DNA from 3 places in the Agrobacterium larrymoorei genome. Region 2 is predicted to be linked to each of the others. Evidence: predicted binding sites of a transcription regulator. Region 2 holds the regulator's gene; each other region holds the start of a gene.
What was found. Region 2 encodes PhoB, which activates phosphate uptake and scavenging genes when phosphate is short. Its sites were predicted from a motif close to TGTCATNNANCTGTCAT; they were not measured.

Region 1 (5,234 bases), 680 kb from region 2:
CAGGTCCGCTCACAATGCAACTGGTGATAAGGATGGCAGGCAGCAATAAACGCATGAAATCTCCTCCAGATAGATGCCCCGGGGGGAGACTGGCAGATGAGGTTGGTTATTTCAATAAGTTAGTAGTTTTTGTGGCGGTTGACGTAAGCCAGTGACGGTGGCGGGCCAACACGTCGCCCCCATCTCCCGTTATACCGGGCTTGACCCACCGCTGACCGGTTTAAATATGCGGATATGAGACGAGGCGTTGAATGCAATCCAGTTCCAGCCTTCAAATCCGGTTGAGACACGCTTTGACCGCCTTTGCTGCAGTGTGGCGATGGTGCCACCCCTGCTACCGTCATACCGGACTTGATCCGGTATCCAGTCAGACCAAGTCCTTGGTCTGAAAGACTTTCTTGACGCGCAGACGCGCGTCTGCTGGACCCCGCATCAAGTGCGGGGTGACGGGTGGGGGAGTTGGTCTCGCCCCACACTACCAACTCAGTTTAAACCGGACAGCGATGGGCTTGACCCGAGGACCTAACCACGTTGCCGTAGGGGTTCGTTAGATCCTCGGGTCAAGCCCACTGCTGTCCGGTTTAGATTCCTTAGGACTTTATGCAAAGCCAAAGGCTTGAGGAGAGACGGTAAATCCACCCGCAACCGTCATCCTCGGCCTTGTGTCGAGGATCTACTAACGTCAATAAAATCAACCGGTTGCAGATCCTCGGGACAAGCCCGAGGATGACGGAGGTGGGCTCTGCGACGCTCTTCGTCCCCCCGGCAAATATCGTTCTCTCGTAACGACGTCAAAATCGCAGAAAACATACAAAGTAAAGCAGGATCAATAGCTTAAGGCTACTCCGAAAATCTAAACCGGACAGCAGTGGGTCACGCCCGAGGATGACGAACGCATGGTCGAGATACCAAAGCAAAAAGGCGCCGCTCACGCGACGCCTTCGCTCGTCTTAATGTCGATAAACCTCAGCCGATCATGGCATTGTCATCGCGCTTGACGGCGACGATGACGGAGCGGGGCAGTTTGCCTTCGCCATCCGGGAAGGGCGCGCTGGGGTGCTGGATGCCGACGAAGTGGGTGCGTTTGTCGGCGGACCATGTCTGGCCGGTGACTTCGGCACCCTTCGGTGCGGTCAGGAAGCGTTCGATGCGGCCGGTGACGGGGTCGCCTGCCAGCATCTGGTTGTTGCCCTGACCGGCGAAATCGCCTTCGTTCGAATCTTCACCATCCGTCTGGATCCAGAGCAGGCCGGTGCTATCGAACATCATGCCATCGGGCGAGTTGAACATGTTGCCGGAGTGGATGTTGGAGGAGCCGGCATAGGCGTCCTTGTGCACATCCGGGTTGCCAGCCATGCAGAACAGGTCCCACTTGAACTTGGCGTCGGCGTGGTCGTCGTTTTCTGGATACCAGCGAACGATCTGGCCATATTCGTTCTTCTCGCGCGGGTTGGCGGCGTTGAGCGGCATGGCATCGCCACCTGCATTGGCGCGCATCTTGCCGTCCTTCACTTCGCCACGGCGGCTGTTGTTGGTCAGCGCGCAATAGGCCTCGATGGCGACGGGGTTGATCGCGACCCATTCAGGACGGTCCATGGTGGTGGCACCGACCTTGGAAGCGGCCTGGCGGGTGAAGACGCAGATTTCGTCCATCTTCATGCCGGTGGATTGAGGCGTCAGGGCTACCCACTCACCATTGCCGTCATCGGTGAATTTGGCAACGTAGAGCGTGCCTTCGTCCAGAAGCTTGGACGTGTCGCCACCCGGAACATAGATGCCGTTGGAGATGTACTTGTAGAGGAATTCGCCACGCTCATCATCGCCCATGTAAACGACGACGCGACCGTCGCGCGCTACCACAACGGCGGCGTTTTCATGCTTGATGCGGCCCAACGCGGTGCGCTTGATCGGCGCGGAGGATGCGTTTGACGGATCGATTTCCACGACGTAACCGGCGCGACGCGGCTCGTTCGGGTTCTTCGAAACGTCGAAGCGCTCATCGAACTTCTCGTAGCCATAGCGGGTTTCGGCAGCGATGCCGTAACGCTTGTAATCGTCAGGCATTTTGAAATCGGCAACGGTGGAGCCAAAGTAGCCGTTGAAGTTTTCTTCGCAGGTGAGGTAAGTGCCCCACGGCGTGCGGCCCGCGCCGCAATTATTGAAGGTGCCAAGACAGTCGATGCCATTCGCATCCGCGACGGTCTTGACGAGATCGGAACCGGCGGCAGGACCGGAAAGCTTCATTGGAGTGTTGTGGTGAATGCGGCGGTTGAACGGGCTTCCGACGACGATTTCCCAGCCGTCCTTGCCTTCAGCCACTTCCATGACGGTGACGCCCTGCATGTGCTGGAGGATTTTCACTTCATCCAGATTGGCGGGCATGCCCTTTTCGCGGTGCGGCAGGTTGGTGTCGTTGTTCACATATTCATGGTTGACCGCAATCAGCTGGTGGCTACCGACAACGAAAAGCTCCATGCCGTCGGTGTTTTCACCGAAGACCTTATCGGAGTTTTCAAGGCTGACGCCCTTGATCGGGTCGATGTCCGGCACATTGGGGAACAGCGGCTGGCCCCACTTGGCAAATGCCTTCCAGCTGTAACCTTCCGGTACGTGGATGGTGCTGTCCGTGGTGGCCGCAATCGGCTTGAACGGAAAGCGCGATGCGGCTTCCTGCGCCTGCGCAGAGGTGGAAGAGGCAAGGTTGCCGAAGGTGCCGAGAGCGGCGGCAGCGGAACCGAATGCCAGAACGCCGCCAAGAAAGCCACGGCGCGAAATGGCCGATTCGACCACGCGGTCGAAATCTGTCACGGCGGGCGGCGGGTTCTGCACCTCGTCCCACTCATCCCAGCTCAGCTTGCTTGTGTCGATATCCGTCATGGCGCTCTCCATTGGTTCTAGTTTTGAACAATTCCAGGGAGGGCAACTAAAGAGGGTTTATTACAGCGATATGACGGAAATATATGGCAAAAACACTTATAAATTGTGTTTAAGGGTAGCCATGGGCAATATGCGAAATTCACCTCATCCGATGTTGGAACCATCGTTTCTTTATCACGCTGATTTTGTTAGGCAGAGGGCGACTCTATTGAATTCAGGTGAGGCACCGCTTTGGCAAAGTCCATCAACCTAAAAATTCTCCCTCAAATTTACGCCATCGCGCGGCTGGAGCCCACGGAGGAAATACCGCGGTGGGCCGACGGACCCGGCTTCGTCAGCATAAGCCGCACGGATGATGAATTATCGATCGTGTGCCTTGAGGCGCGAGTGCCGGACGATGTTCGCAAGGACGGAGGCTGGTCCTGCCTCAAGCTGCTTGGCCCCTTCGCGTTTGGAGAGACTGGCATCGTCCTTTCGGTCATCAGGCCGCTTTCGGAAAATGGCATCGGAATTTTCGTGGTTTCGACGTTCGATGGGGATCATCTTCTCGTCAAAACCGACGATCTCGAAAAGGCGCGGGCGCTGCTTTCCGAGGCGGGTCACATTATTACTGGAGCATAAAGTGGATTCTCAGACGGGGCTGACGCCTAGCGATGTCGTGCAAAAGCAGCTTGAGGCCTATAATCGGCGAGACATCGATGATTTCATGCAATGGTGGGCGCCGGACTGCGAATATTTCGCATTTCCCTCCACACTGCTGGCCACCGGTGCCGATGAAATCAGGCAGCGGCATGTCGAGCGCTTCAATGAGCCCAATCTCAACGGGATTTTGTTGTCCCGTGTGGCAATGGGCAATCTCGTCAACGACCATGAGCGCGTGATCCGCACCTTCCCGGAAGGCCCAGGCGAGCTTGAGGTGATCTGCATTTACGAGGTGGACGATGGAAAGATCACCAGCGCTCGCTTCAAGATCGGCGAGAAGCAGCTTCACGCCTGATCTGCCAAAGCGGCGGCCTCATGTCGTCTGACACGAGGCCGCGCGAGACGTTGTTAGAGGCGCGTCCATGTCTGCGACTTGCACAGCACCTTCAATACGCAGCCCTTCATGCTCAGCGAATTGCCGGAAACGGTGCCGGAACCGCTATAGGTCTTGTCGGCCTCCGGATCGGTGATTTCGCCGGAATAGCTGTTGCCGGTGCCGGCAAGCTTGCCGATCTGTTTGCCCGCATGCTTGCCGGTTTTCAGCGTCACGCAGAAAGCGCCGCCGCATTTGGCGATGGCTGCGGTTTCGCCGCTGGCGGTTTTCCAGTTGCCTTCGATGGCTTCAGCGGCAAAGGCGCTGGTGCCCATCAGGAATGCCAGACCTGCAAGAATCGTCAATTTCTTCATAAGAACCTCCAATTCAAATGTGAATCGGGTGGGCAAACTGCAAGCACCCGAGATCGCACCTCCCCGTGCGATTGAGAGATTCATAGTTGACGTTCACGTAAAAGGAAACATGCCAAAGCGGCTGTCTGAGCGATTTTTCTTTCGTCTCGCGGTCAGAAATTGGAGCTGAAGAAAAATCCAAGCTTCTGGCGTGGTGAACAAAGGGTTGAAATCCATCCGTAAACTTTTCGTAAAATTGCGCGCAAAGTCCTTAATTTCCGGGCCATCCCATATTTAACAAAAACCCAACTTTACCAATCGTTTGGACTTTGTTTGGCCCCCGTTAATCATGCATTTTAAGCGCCCGTTGAAAGCCATTTGGCATAGTGAGGTCATTGAAAGAGCAGGGACAACCTGACCACGGCGGGGGCCGAAAAAGCCGCAGAAGACGGTAGCGCCCCAAGACCAGAAGCTTCCGCAGAGAAGCGAAGAAACAGGAAGACCACGGGCAAACAGGGACTAAAAAAATGGCACGATTTGAAATGCGCGATATCGAAATGGCCGTTGCCGGTGGGCAAAGCCGCGCGGATGTCTTCTGCAATCTCGGCCTGATCTACGCGACAGGCCGAGGCTGCCCGGTGGACCTCGTTTCCGCTCACAAATGGCTGAACATCGCAGCCATCAAGGGTTCGGAAAGAGCAGCTTCGCTGCGCGCCGATCTTGCCCGCAACATGACGAAGGCAGACCTCGCAACGGCGCTACGCGCCGCCCGCGACTGGATGACTTCGCACTAATTCAGACACCAGATTTCAAAAAGACGGAGCGATCCCTGAAGATCGCCAACCATTCCCGGCTGGTTTCCTCCAGTCCCGGCCGGAACAACAAACGCATAACCCGCAAGGGACAAGCGGCCAGGCGAAGGCTTGCGCTGACACATCAAAACCGTGACCGGCAGGAACAAGGCTGGCGCGGTTTTTTGTTTTGTTGCA
Region 2 (5,234 bases):
GTTGCCGACCATCATCATCGCCACCCGCGCTGCCCTGAAGGCCGTGCCGCCATCCATCCGTGCTGCGGCTCTCGGTCTCGGTGCATCCAAGATGCAGACCATCTTCCATCACGTGCTGCCGCTCGCCATGCCCGGTATCTTGACCGGCACCATCATTGGCCTCGCGCACGCCCTCGGCGAAACCGCACCGCTGCTCCTCATCGGCATGGTCGCATTCGTCGCAAACTATCCGACGACGCCCATGGACCCGTCCACGGCGCTGCCGGTGCAGATTTACATGTGGGCGAACGAAGCGGAACGCGCCTTTGTCGAAAGGACATCTGGCGCTATCATCATCCTGCTTCTGTTCCTCCTCGTCATGAATGTTGGAGCAATCCTGTTGCGCCGCCGCTTCGAGCGTCGTTGGTAGAGGGAGAACCGAACTATGAACATGTTGTCGGAAGCAGCAGTTGAAAAGGCGCTGGACAAGAAAATGAATGAAGTTTCGTACAAGATGATCGGCAAGGACGTTTCCGTCTATTACGGCGAAAAGCGTGCCCTTTACGATGTGAACCTCAATGTTCGCGAAAACACGGTAACGGCTCTCATCGGCCCTTCTGGTTGCGGCAAGTCCACCTTCCTGCGGACGCTCAACCGCATGAACGACACCATCGATGGCTGCCGCGTCACCGGCAAGATCACGCTGGATCAGGACGATATCTACGATCCGTCCATCGACGTCGTGGAACTTCGCGCCCGCGTCGGCATGGTGTTCCAGAAGCCGAACCCGTTCCCGAAGTCCATCTACGAAAACATCGCCTACGGCCCGCGGATCCACGGTCTCGCCCGCAACAAGGCGGATATGGACCAGATCGTGGAGCAGAGCCTGCAGAAGGCTGGTCTCTGGAACGAAGCCAAGGATCGCCTGCACGAATCCGGCACGGGTCTCTCCGGCGGTCAGCAGCAGCGTCTGTGCATCGCACGCGCCGTTGCCGTTTCGCCGGAAGTCATCCTCATGGACGAGCCCTGCTCGGCACTCGACCCGATTGCGACGGCCAAGGTGGAAGAGCTCATTCACGAGCTTCGCGCCAACTATACCATCGTCATCGTCACGCACTCCATGCAGCAGGCCGCCCGCGTTTCGCAGCGCACGGCCATGTTCCACCTCGGCCACCTGGTGGAAGAGAACGATACGGACAAGATGTTCACCAACCCGGATGACCAGCGCACCCAGGATTACATCATGGGTCGCTTCGGCTGATCAGCCACGAGTGACGTCATCACACCGCGCCAGCCGCTCGAGCCCAGAAGGTGGGCTTGCGGCAAGGCGTTTCGAAACCGGAGAATTCGAACATGACAAATTCCCATATCATGTCAGCCTATGATGAAGAGCTGAAGTTCCTCACCCGCCGTATCGCTGAAATGGGCGGTCTGGCCGAACAGATGTGCGCCGATGCCGTGCGTGCGCTGGTCAATTCCGATGCGGCTCTTGCCCAGAAAGTCATCTCCGACGACACGATCCTCGATCATGCCGAGCGTGAAATCGGCGATAAGGCCATCGTCACCATCGCAAAGCGCCAGCCCATGGCTGCCGACCTTCGCGAAATCATCGGTTCGCTGCGTATCGCAGCCGATCTGGAGCGCGTCGGCGATCTCGGCAAGAACACTGCCAAGCGCGTGATCGCGGTTGCCGGAACCGGCGTTCCGCGCAAGCTCGCCCGTGGCCTAGAGCATCTCTCCGAACTCGCGCTCGTGCAGCTGAAAGAAGTGCTGGATGTCTACTCCACCCGTTCTGCGGAAAAGGCTCAGGCCATCCGCGAGCGCGATGAGGAAATCGACGCCATGTACACCTCGCTCTTCCGCGAGCTCCTGACCTACATGATGGAAGATCCGCGCAACATCACCACCTGCACGCATCTTCTGTTCTGCGCCAAGAACATCGAGCGCGTCGGCGATCACGCCACCAACATCGCCGAAACGATCTACTACATGACGACCGGCAGCCAGCCGGAAGGCGAGCGCCCGAAGGACGATAGCTCCAACACGCTCGGCGCTGTCACGGAATAAGTTTTGCAGCATCGGCTTGGAAAGATCGGGAAGGTCTTCGAAAGGCTCGATGCTTGGATCAACACGCTGGAGCGTCATCATGGGTCCGGGGGGACTGACGCTCCAGAGAAGACTGGCGGAGTTTGAAGCCAATGGTGCCTAAAATTGCAGTTGTCGAAGATGAAGAGGCCCTTAGCGTTCTTCTTCGCTACAATCTGGAATCCGAAGGTTATGACGTCGATACGATCCCGCGCGGCGATGAGGCGGAAATTCGCCTTCAGGAACGCACGCCGGATTTGCTGATCCTCGACTGGATGCTGCCCGGCGTCTCCGGCATCGAGCTTTGCCGCCGTCTGCGCATGCGCCCCGAAACCGAGCGCCTGCCGATCATCATGCTGACCGCCCGCGGCGAAGAAAGCGAACGCGTTCGCGGACTGGCCACCGGCGCGGATGATTATGTGGTCAAGCCCTTCTCCACACCGGAACTCATGGCTCGCGTCAAAGCCATGCTGCGCCGCGCCAAGCCGGAAGTGCTGTCTTCAGTGCTCAAATGCGGCGATATCGAACTGGACCGCGAAACCCACCGCGTCCACCGCAAAAGCCGCGAAGTCCGCCTCGGCCCAACCGAATTCCGCCTCTTGGAATTCCTCATGACCTCGCCGGGCCGCGTTTTCTCCCGCTCGCAACTGCTGGACGGCGTCTGGGGCCACGATATCTACGTCGACGAACGCACCGTAGACGTCCACGTCGGCCGCCTCCGCAAAGCCCTCAACTTCTCCAGCATGCAGGACGTCATCCGCACGGTGCGCGGCGCTGGATATTCGATGGAAGCGTGATTGCGGTCTTTGGCACTCATTCCAACCGCCATCGCCATCCTCGGACGTGACCACTTGCCTTTTGCGAGTTCGCGGTCGAAGCACAACCCCTCACCTGAAAAATCTATGACTTAGCTAAAGCTAAGATCATGATTTTTCTTCCTCTCCCACCCCTTCGACAAGCTCAGGGGGAGAGGTAACCCGCGGCGCCGCTTTTACTGGATCGTAAACGCGAAGATGGGGTAGAAACGGTGCGGTCTTTTCCTCTCCCCCTGTGGGAGAGGATAGAAAACCTCGACTTCGCAAAGCGAAGTCCTAGGTTTTCTTGGTGAGGGGTAACCTCTGCCCACCAACGCACACCCCACCCGCGTCATCCTCGGGTCAAGCCCACCGCTGTCCGGTTTAAATGTGCGGATGTGCGGATGTGCGGATGCGCGGCAAGGCTTTGAATGCATTGCAGTTCCATCCTTGAAATCCGGTTGGGACACGCTTTGACCGCGTTTGCTGCGGGGTGGCGAAAGTGCAGCCCCACTTCCGTCATCCCGGACTTGATCCGGGATCCAGCCAGACCAAGTCTTTGGTCTGAAAGACTTTTTCGACGCGCAGACGCGCGTCTGCTGGACCCCGCATCAAGTGCGGGGTGACGGGTGGGGCAGCTGTTCTCGTTCCAAACTAGCCGCCCAGTTTAAACCGGACAGCAGCTGGCCAAGCCCGAGGATGACGGCAGTGGGTGCCTTAGCCTTGTTGCCGAATTACGGCCGCATCAGCACGCCCAATAGTGACCCGCCCCGTAATGGGACAAATCCCAGCATAAAGAATTTTTCAAAAAAAAAATCCCCCCAACATTTTTCCCCACCCCCAAAACCACCCGTACACTCCCCCTCATCCCGCCGCGGATACACCGCAAGGCGTTGCGGCGAGGCGGGGTCGGTGCTGGGGGTGAGGAGGTTACGCGGCCTCTCCATTCCCAGGGTCGAGCAGCAATCCCCCCGGCGGCAACGGGAGGAGGACATGGCGTCGGTTTCGGACCGGCTGGCGCAGTTCTCCCGATGCCCGACCTGGCCGGATCGACAAGCGGCGGTGCGAACAACGGCTGTCGGGTTTCGATCCATCCGTCAGGATTTCGCCGCCGGGCGTACCGACAGCTCATCGTCTCATGGTCGAACGCGATCATGAAGATAGAAGCGAAAGTCAGGCGGTACACAGGAAGACGCTGCATCTGCCGCGTTCACCCCGAAAAGGTGAACGGACGGATCGTAAGGCAACCATCTGGCCAGCACTCGAAACGTGCTGGCGAGTGGGAGCCTTGCGGAGAACGGATCGGGACTGCGGGCTGTACGAGATGTTCGGCGCCCGCATCCTCGAAGGCAGGTGTGGCTGAACTGGCAGGGCGATGGCGGGCAACCATCATCGCACCCGGATGGGAAGGGTTGGGCCTTGATCAAGTCCGACCGGTTCTCCGGCAAGGTTTTTAACCCTTGCCATCCGGGTTATGCCAGCCGTGGCAAGAGGATTGCGGCTCTGCCGAAAGAGCCGAACGGGGCGCTGAGAGGTGCCACATACTAAACTACCCAACGAGGCAGCTTTCTGCGCCCCGTCCGAAATGCCATGGCCCGAACAAGGCGATGGAGAGAATGAGAAGATCAAGCCACGGGCAGATGCTGCCGCGTGAACGGCGAAGCTTGGCATGAAGCTGGCCGGGATTTTTGACATTTTGTTTGCGAGGGAGAACCCCTCACCAAGAAAACCTAAGATTTCGCCTTGCGAAGATCGAGGTTTTCTATCCTCTCCCACAAGGGGAGAGGAAAAGGCGGCACCGTTTCAACGCCATCAAAAAGAAAACGCCGCAAGGGTGCGGCAGGTTATCTCTCCCCCAGCATCCTGAGCCCGCCGAAGGGGTGGGAGAGAAAGCAATTTCAACACCTTAGCGCCAGCTAAGTGTTAGAAATTGCAAGTGAGGGGTTTCATTTTATCGCGTCCATAGCAAAAATAGGACGCCGGGTCTGATAATAGAACCCAGACCTTTTACCACCCAGATATCCTCTCACCACGAAAACAAAATCCACCACCCACACAACAAAAAGCGGACCGAAGCCCGCTCTCCAAAACTCAAAATGTCGCCAAATCCATCAGGCCTTGCGGCGTTCGCTGACGGGCTGATACGCCATCTTGGCGTGGAACTTGCAGTAGGGCGAAGACTCGGAAGCTTCGCAGCCGCAGAAGTGGAAGTCGTCCTTCAGCGGGTCGCCGACCGGCCACTTGCAGGTGCGTTCGGTCAGTTCCGTCAGCGTCAGGCGGCGGGAGATCGGGATGACGACGTTGGAGGAAGGGCGCGCATATTCGAGCGTCTCGACCGCGTCGATGTCCATGTCTTCCTTGAAGGCGACGGCACCG
Region 3 (5,234 bases), 900 kb from region 2:
TATGCTTTGAAAGACTGATGGGTTGCTCTTGAGACATTGAAAAAGCCGGGTGCATCGCGCCCGGCTTTTTTATTTGCTCGCTTGTGATTTCCGTCATCCTCGGGCTTGTCCCGAGGATCTGCCACGTCGCATCCGCTGAAGCGTGATTAGATCCTAGGGACAAGCCCTAGGATGACGGTGGATAAGCGAATTAGTTCGTCACCTTCAGCTCAACCGGGAAGAACAGCGTCTCGCCAGAGGAATCATCCACGCCGTCATTGTCGGTCACGGCGTAAGCCTTGCCAGCCTTGTCGAAGGCGAAGCCTTCCAGCTTGTCCACGACGTATCCGTTGGTCTGGGCCTTCAGGTCGGGAAGGAAGTCGTGCACTTCCTGCTTGGTGACCTGTGGTAGCTCGCCGCCGATTTTTGCTGGCTTCAGGTCTGCGATGGCAACGCGGTACAGCTTCTTGGTCTTGGCCTTGTCGCCGATCTGGTTGTCGCGTTCTACGATGTAGACCTGATCGCCGAATGCAGTGATTTCGGACAGGCCGATCCAGCCGCCTTCCGGTGCCTTATCCAGCGGATAGCGCACTGCGCCCCACTGCTTGGACTTCAGATTGTAGGAAACGAGCTTGACAGTACCCTTCGGATCATTGCCCCATTCGCGCTGAACGGCCATCCACAGCGTCGCATCGTCGCCCTTGCCGATCATGGTGATGCCTTCGAAGCCGAAGCGGGTTTCGCCTTCGAGCAATTCCTTTGGCAGTGCGATTTCGGATTTGATCTCGCCCTTGGCATTGATGTTGTAGAGCGCATGCGGAACGAGCTTTTCGGTATTGCCTTCCGAAGCAACCCAGAAACCGCCCTTGCCGTCCAGCGTGATGCCTTCCATGTCGAGCTTCTGCGCAGCCAGGCCGTCGCGCTTTACGCGCAGAACGCTGGTGATGGTCGCAGGCTTCTTGGTAGCGTCGATGGTGAAGATCGAAGGCTGGTTGCCATAGACCGAGTCGGAAATAGCGTAGAGAATGCCTTCCTTTTCAGCATCGCCGACGAGACCGGAAAGTGCACCCCAGCCGATTGGCGCGCCATCCACCGTTGCCGAAACGAGCTGCGGATAAGCCGCCTGCCCTTCCGAGCGCTCATAGATCATGACGTGCGAACGTGCGCCGCCGTCTTCCACCAGATCGGCCTCGTTGGCGGTGACCAGCAGATTGCGCGAAGGAATGGCGACGGCGCCTTCTGGCGAAATACCGGAGGGCAGAAGCTGCGTCAGCTGTGGCTCGGCGCCGGTATCCTTATAGACGCCGACGACGGAGGCGCGTTCGGCAAGAACGAAGAAATATTTGTCGTTGCCAAAGGTTGCGGCTTCCAGACCCTCAGGCTCCACACCCTTGGCCTTGGAACGCTTCTCGGGATAATGACCGATGGCGGCAACGGCGCGTTCGAACGAGGAATTGGCCTCGTAAAGCTGCTTGCCGCTCTTGTCGAAAATGGTGAAGCCGCGTGCGCCGCCTTCCCAATCGCCTTCATTGGCGATGACGATGCGGTTGTCATCCAGCCACTTTACGGCGTCGGGCTCGCGCTTGCGGCCTTCCTGCTTGTCGGTGAATTTCAGCTGGCCATCGCTCTTGGTGTCGATGCCTTCGAGATCAACCGTGCCAGCGGAGAAGTGGCTCGTTACCTTGCCACTCTTGCCGTCAACGATGACGATGTGGTTGTTTTCCTGCAGCGTCAGGGCAATTTCGCCCTTGGAATTGATCGAGACGAATTCGGGCTCTGGATCTTCCGGCGCAATTTCGGCAAGGCCGGTCACATCGATCTTCTTCAGCGTCGAGCAGTCAGGCGCGCCGTTCTTGAGGCCGATGGTGACGAGGAAGCCCGCTGGAGCCTGCGGCAGCGCGCCGTCATTGACCTTCTCATCGCGCTCGTTTTCGATAGCGATGGCAGCAAAGCTCTTGTCCGGTGAAATCGCGACGGAGTCCGGCTGGCCGCCGAGATCGCAGCTTGCCTCGATCTTTCTGGCGGCGATATCGACCGTGACCAGCTTGCCGGATGGCTTTACGTAGCTTTCAGACGTATTGACGCCAGCCAAAACCTTGGTGCCTGCAACCGCAACCGACGTCGGCTCGCCATCCATCATCAGCGCGCCGAGTGCCTTGGGTGCCTTGGCATCCTTGATGTCGATAAAGCCGATGCCGCCCAGCGGGCTGTCGGAATAGATCAGCGTATTGCCGTCTTCGCTCGCGGTTACGATTTCAGCGGAAGTAACGGTCTTCTGGTCCTTGTCGGACGGAAGATTCAATGCGACCGGGAAAGAAGAAATGCGGTTGAAAACCTGCTCGGCTGCGGCCGGAAATGCTGCCGATGCCAGCAGCGCTACTGTCAGCGTTGCTTGAGAAAGACGGAATGTCATGGAAAATCCCCTGTAGTCCATAATGGAAAAACGAACAGGCGGCTTCTGCGACATGGACATGACAGGCGCATGACAATTCCGAATATTCTCATAAACAAAAAGCCCGACCTCAAAGGCCGGGCTTTCTGCATTTCAAAGGCGTCATTTTGCGAAGGTACGCAAAGCGCCAGTCTTTCCTCGTATGCCTTGAAAACCGTTCGCACGCCGCTGGGGCAAACGGCATCAGGAAACCTTAGGAGTTGACAGCGTCCTTCAGGCCCTTGCCTGCGGAGAACTTTGGAACGTTGCGAGCCGGAATATCGACTTCTGCACCCGTGGATGGGTTACGGCCCTTGGAGGCTTCGCGACGGCTGACGGTGAAGCTGCCGAAGCCAGCGAGACGGATGTCGCCACCAGCCTTCAGTTCGTTCTGGACAGTTTCGAATACAGCGTCAACAGCAGAAGCGGCATCAGCCTTCGTGAGGCCAGCCTTCTCGGCAACTGCAGAAACGAGCTCGTTCTTGTTCATGTTTCCACCCCTTTCAATGGTTTGAAACGACTCAAATTGGGTAGGCGCAGAATACTTATCTATTCGCGCACCGCCACCCAAAAGCGACGGAATCGCCTGAAATACAAGGGGTCTGGCGTTTTTTTCACAAAAAAGGCTGGCATTTCTGCCAGCCTTTCAGGGATTTTGTGCTAATTTAGCATCATTCCCGCAGGCTGATACTCAATGAGAGATGGTCTGGCCCGCGTCATCCACACCTTCAACGGTTGCAATGACCGGCGTTTCGATGCTGCCATCCCATTCGATCGGCTCCGGCACGCGTGTCAGCGCGTGTTGCAGAACCTCACCCATGCGGGAAACCGGGATGATTTCCATCTCGTTTTTCACGTTGTCCGGAATATCCGCCAGATCCTTGGCGTTTTCTTCCGGGATCAGCACCTTCTTGATGCCGCCGCGAAGTGCTGCGAGCAGCTTTTCCTTCAGGCCACCAATCGGCAGAACGCGACCGCGAAGCGTGATTTCACCCGTCATCGCCACGTCCTTCGAAACCGGAATACCGGTCATGATGGAGACGATGGCAGTTGCCATGGCAACACCGGCAGATGGACCATCCTTCGGCGTTGCGCCTTCCGGCACGTGCACGTGAATGTCGCTCTTGTCGAAGCGTGGAGGCTCGATGCCGAAATCGACCGCGCGCGAGCGAACATAGGATGCCGCCGCCGAGATGGATTCCTTCATCACGTCCTTCAGGTTACCGGTCACGGTCATGCGACCCTTGCCCGGCATCATGACGCCTTCGATGGTGAGCAGTTCACCGCCGACTTCGGTCCATGCCAGACCCGTGACGACGCCGACCTGATCTTCCCGCTCGGCCTCGCCATGGCGGAAGCGCGGCACACCCAGATAGTCGTGGATGTTTTCTGCCGTGACTTCGACCGACTTGGTCTTGCCCTTGATGATCTCGGTAACGGCCTTACGGGCAAGCTTCATCAGCTCACGCTCGAAGTTACGCACACCGGCTTCCCGTGTGTACTGCTGGATCACGGCCATCAGGGCACCATCCGTCACGGAGAATTCTTCCGGACGCAGGGCGTGTTCCTTGATTGCCTTCGGCAGCAGGTGACGCTTGGCGATTTCGCGCTTTTCGTCTTCCGTGTAACCGGCGATACGGATGACTTCCATACGGTCCATCAAGGGCCCCGGAATGTTCAGCGTATTGGCAGTCGTCACGAACATGACGTCGGACAGGTCGTATTCCACTTCAAGGTAGTGGTCCATGAAGGTGGAGTTCTGTTCCGGATCGAGCACCTCCAGCAGAGCAGAGGACGGATCGCCACGGAAATCCATGCCCATCTTGTCGATTTCATCGAGCAGGAAGAGCGGGTTCGCCTTCTTGGCCTTCTTCATCGACTGAACGATCTTGCCCGGCATGGAGCCGATATAGGTACGGCGATGTCCGCGGATTTCCGCTTCATCGCGCACGCCACCAAGAGCCATGCGAACATATTCGCGACCCGTTGCCTTGGCGATGGACTTCGCAAGCGAGGTCTTGCCAACACCGGGAGGACCGACGAGGCACAGGATCGGGCCACGGATTTTCGTCGCACGGGCCTGTACGGCCAGATACTCGACAATGCGTTCCTTGACCTTGTCGAGACCGAAGTGATCGAGCTCGAGAACGGATTCGGCAGCGTTCAAGTCGGTCTTGATTTTCGACTTCTTGCCCCATGGAAGACCGAGCAGCCAGTCCAGATAGTTGCGAACAACGGTGGACTCCGCAGACATCGGGCTCATCTGGCGAAGCTTCTTCATTTCAGCTTCGGCCTTCTCCTTAGCTTCCTTGGAGAGCTTGGTCTTGGCGATGCGCTCTTCAAGTTCGGCCATCTCGTCGCGGCCATCCTCGCCGTCGCCGAGCTCCTTCTGGATCGCTTTCATCTGCTCGTTCAGGTAATATTCGCGCTGGGTCTTTTCCATCTGGCGCTTGACGCGCGAGCGGATGCGCTTTTCGACCTGAAGAACGGAAATTTCGCCTTCCATGAAGCCGAGAGCCTTTTCGAGGCGCTGCTTCACGCTCACCGTTTCAAGCATTTCCTGCTTTTCGGTGATCTTGATGGAAAGATGCGAAGCGACCGTATCGGCAAGCTTGGAGTAATCGTCGATCTGGCCAGCCGCGCCAACCACTTCCGGCGAAATCTTCTTGTTCAGCTTCACGTAGCTTTCGAACTCGGAGACGACCGAGCGAGACAGTGCCTCGATCTCGACCGGGTCTTCCGCCGGCTCGTCCAGAAGAACGGCAGTTGCTTCGTAGAAGTCTTCGCGACCGGTATATTCATCGATCTTGGCGCGGCCCTTGCC

Region 1: CFBP5473_RS10380 (PhoX family protein) is a predicted target of PhoB. The motif match lies at 2,937-2,953, and genes of this name have one in related genera.
Region 3: CFBP5473_RS09275 (esterase-like activity of phytase family protein) is a predicted target of PhoB. The motif match lies at 2,451-2,467, and genes of this name have one in related genera.

What each region holds. Positions count from the first base shown of each region.
Region 1 covers NZ_CP039691.1:2,151,143-2,156,376, reverse strand. The annotation lists gene CFBP5473_RS10380 (PhoX family protein) at 967-2,877, opposite strand; gene CFBP5473_RS10375 (ACT domain-containing protein) at 3,109-3,498, shown strand; gene CFBP5473_RS10370 (nuclear transport factor 2 family protein) at 3,500-3,874, shown strand; gene CFBP5473_RS10365 (DUF2147 domain-containing protein) at 3,928-4,266, opposite strand; gene CFBP5473_RS10360 (SEL1-like repeat protein) at 4,773-5,039, shown strand.
Region 2 covers NZ_CP039691.1:2,834,252-2,839,485, reverse strand. The annotation lists gene pstA (phosphate ABC transporter permease PstA) at 1-409, shown strand, start outside; gene pstB (phosphate ABC transporter ATP-binding protein PstB) at 425-1,240, shown strand; gene phoU (phosphate signaling complex protein PhoU) at 1,333-2,046, shown strand; gene phoB (phosphate regulon transcriptional regulator PhoB) at 2,178-2,861, shown strand; gene CFBP5473_RS13710 (GcrA family cell cycle regulator) at 4,970-5,234, opposite strand, start outside.
Region 3 covers NZ_CP039691.1:1,938,774-1,944,007, forward strand. The annotation lists gene CFBP5473_RS09270 (mandelate racemase/muconate lactonizing enzyme family protein) at 1-18, shown strand, start outside; gene CFBP5473_RS09275 (esterase-like activity of phytase family protein) at 191-2,392, opposite strand; gene hupB (DNA-binding protein HupB) at 2,625-2,900, opposite strand; gene lon (endopeptidase La) at 3,102-5,234, opposite strand, start outside.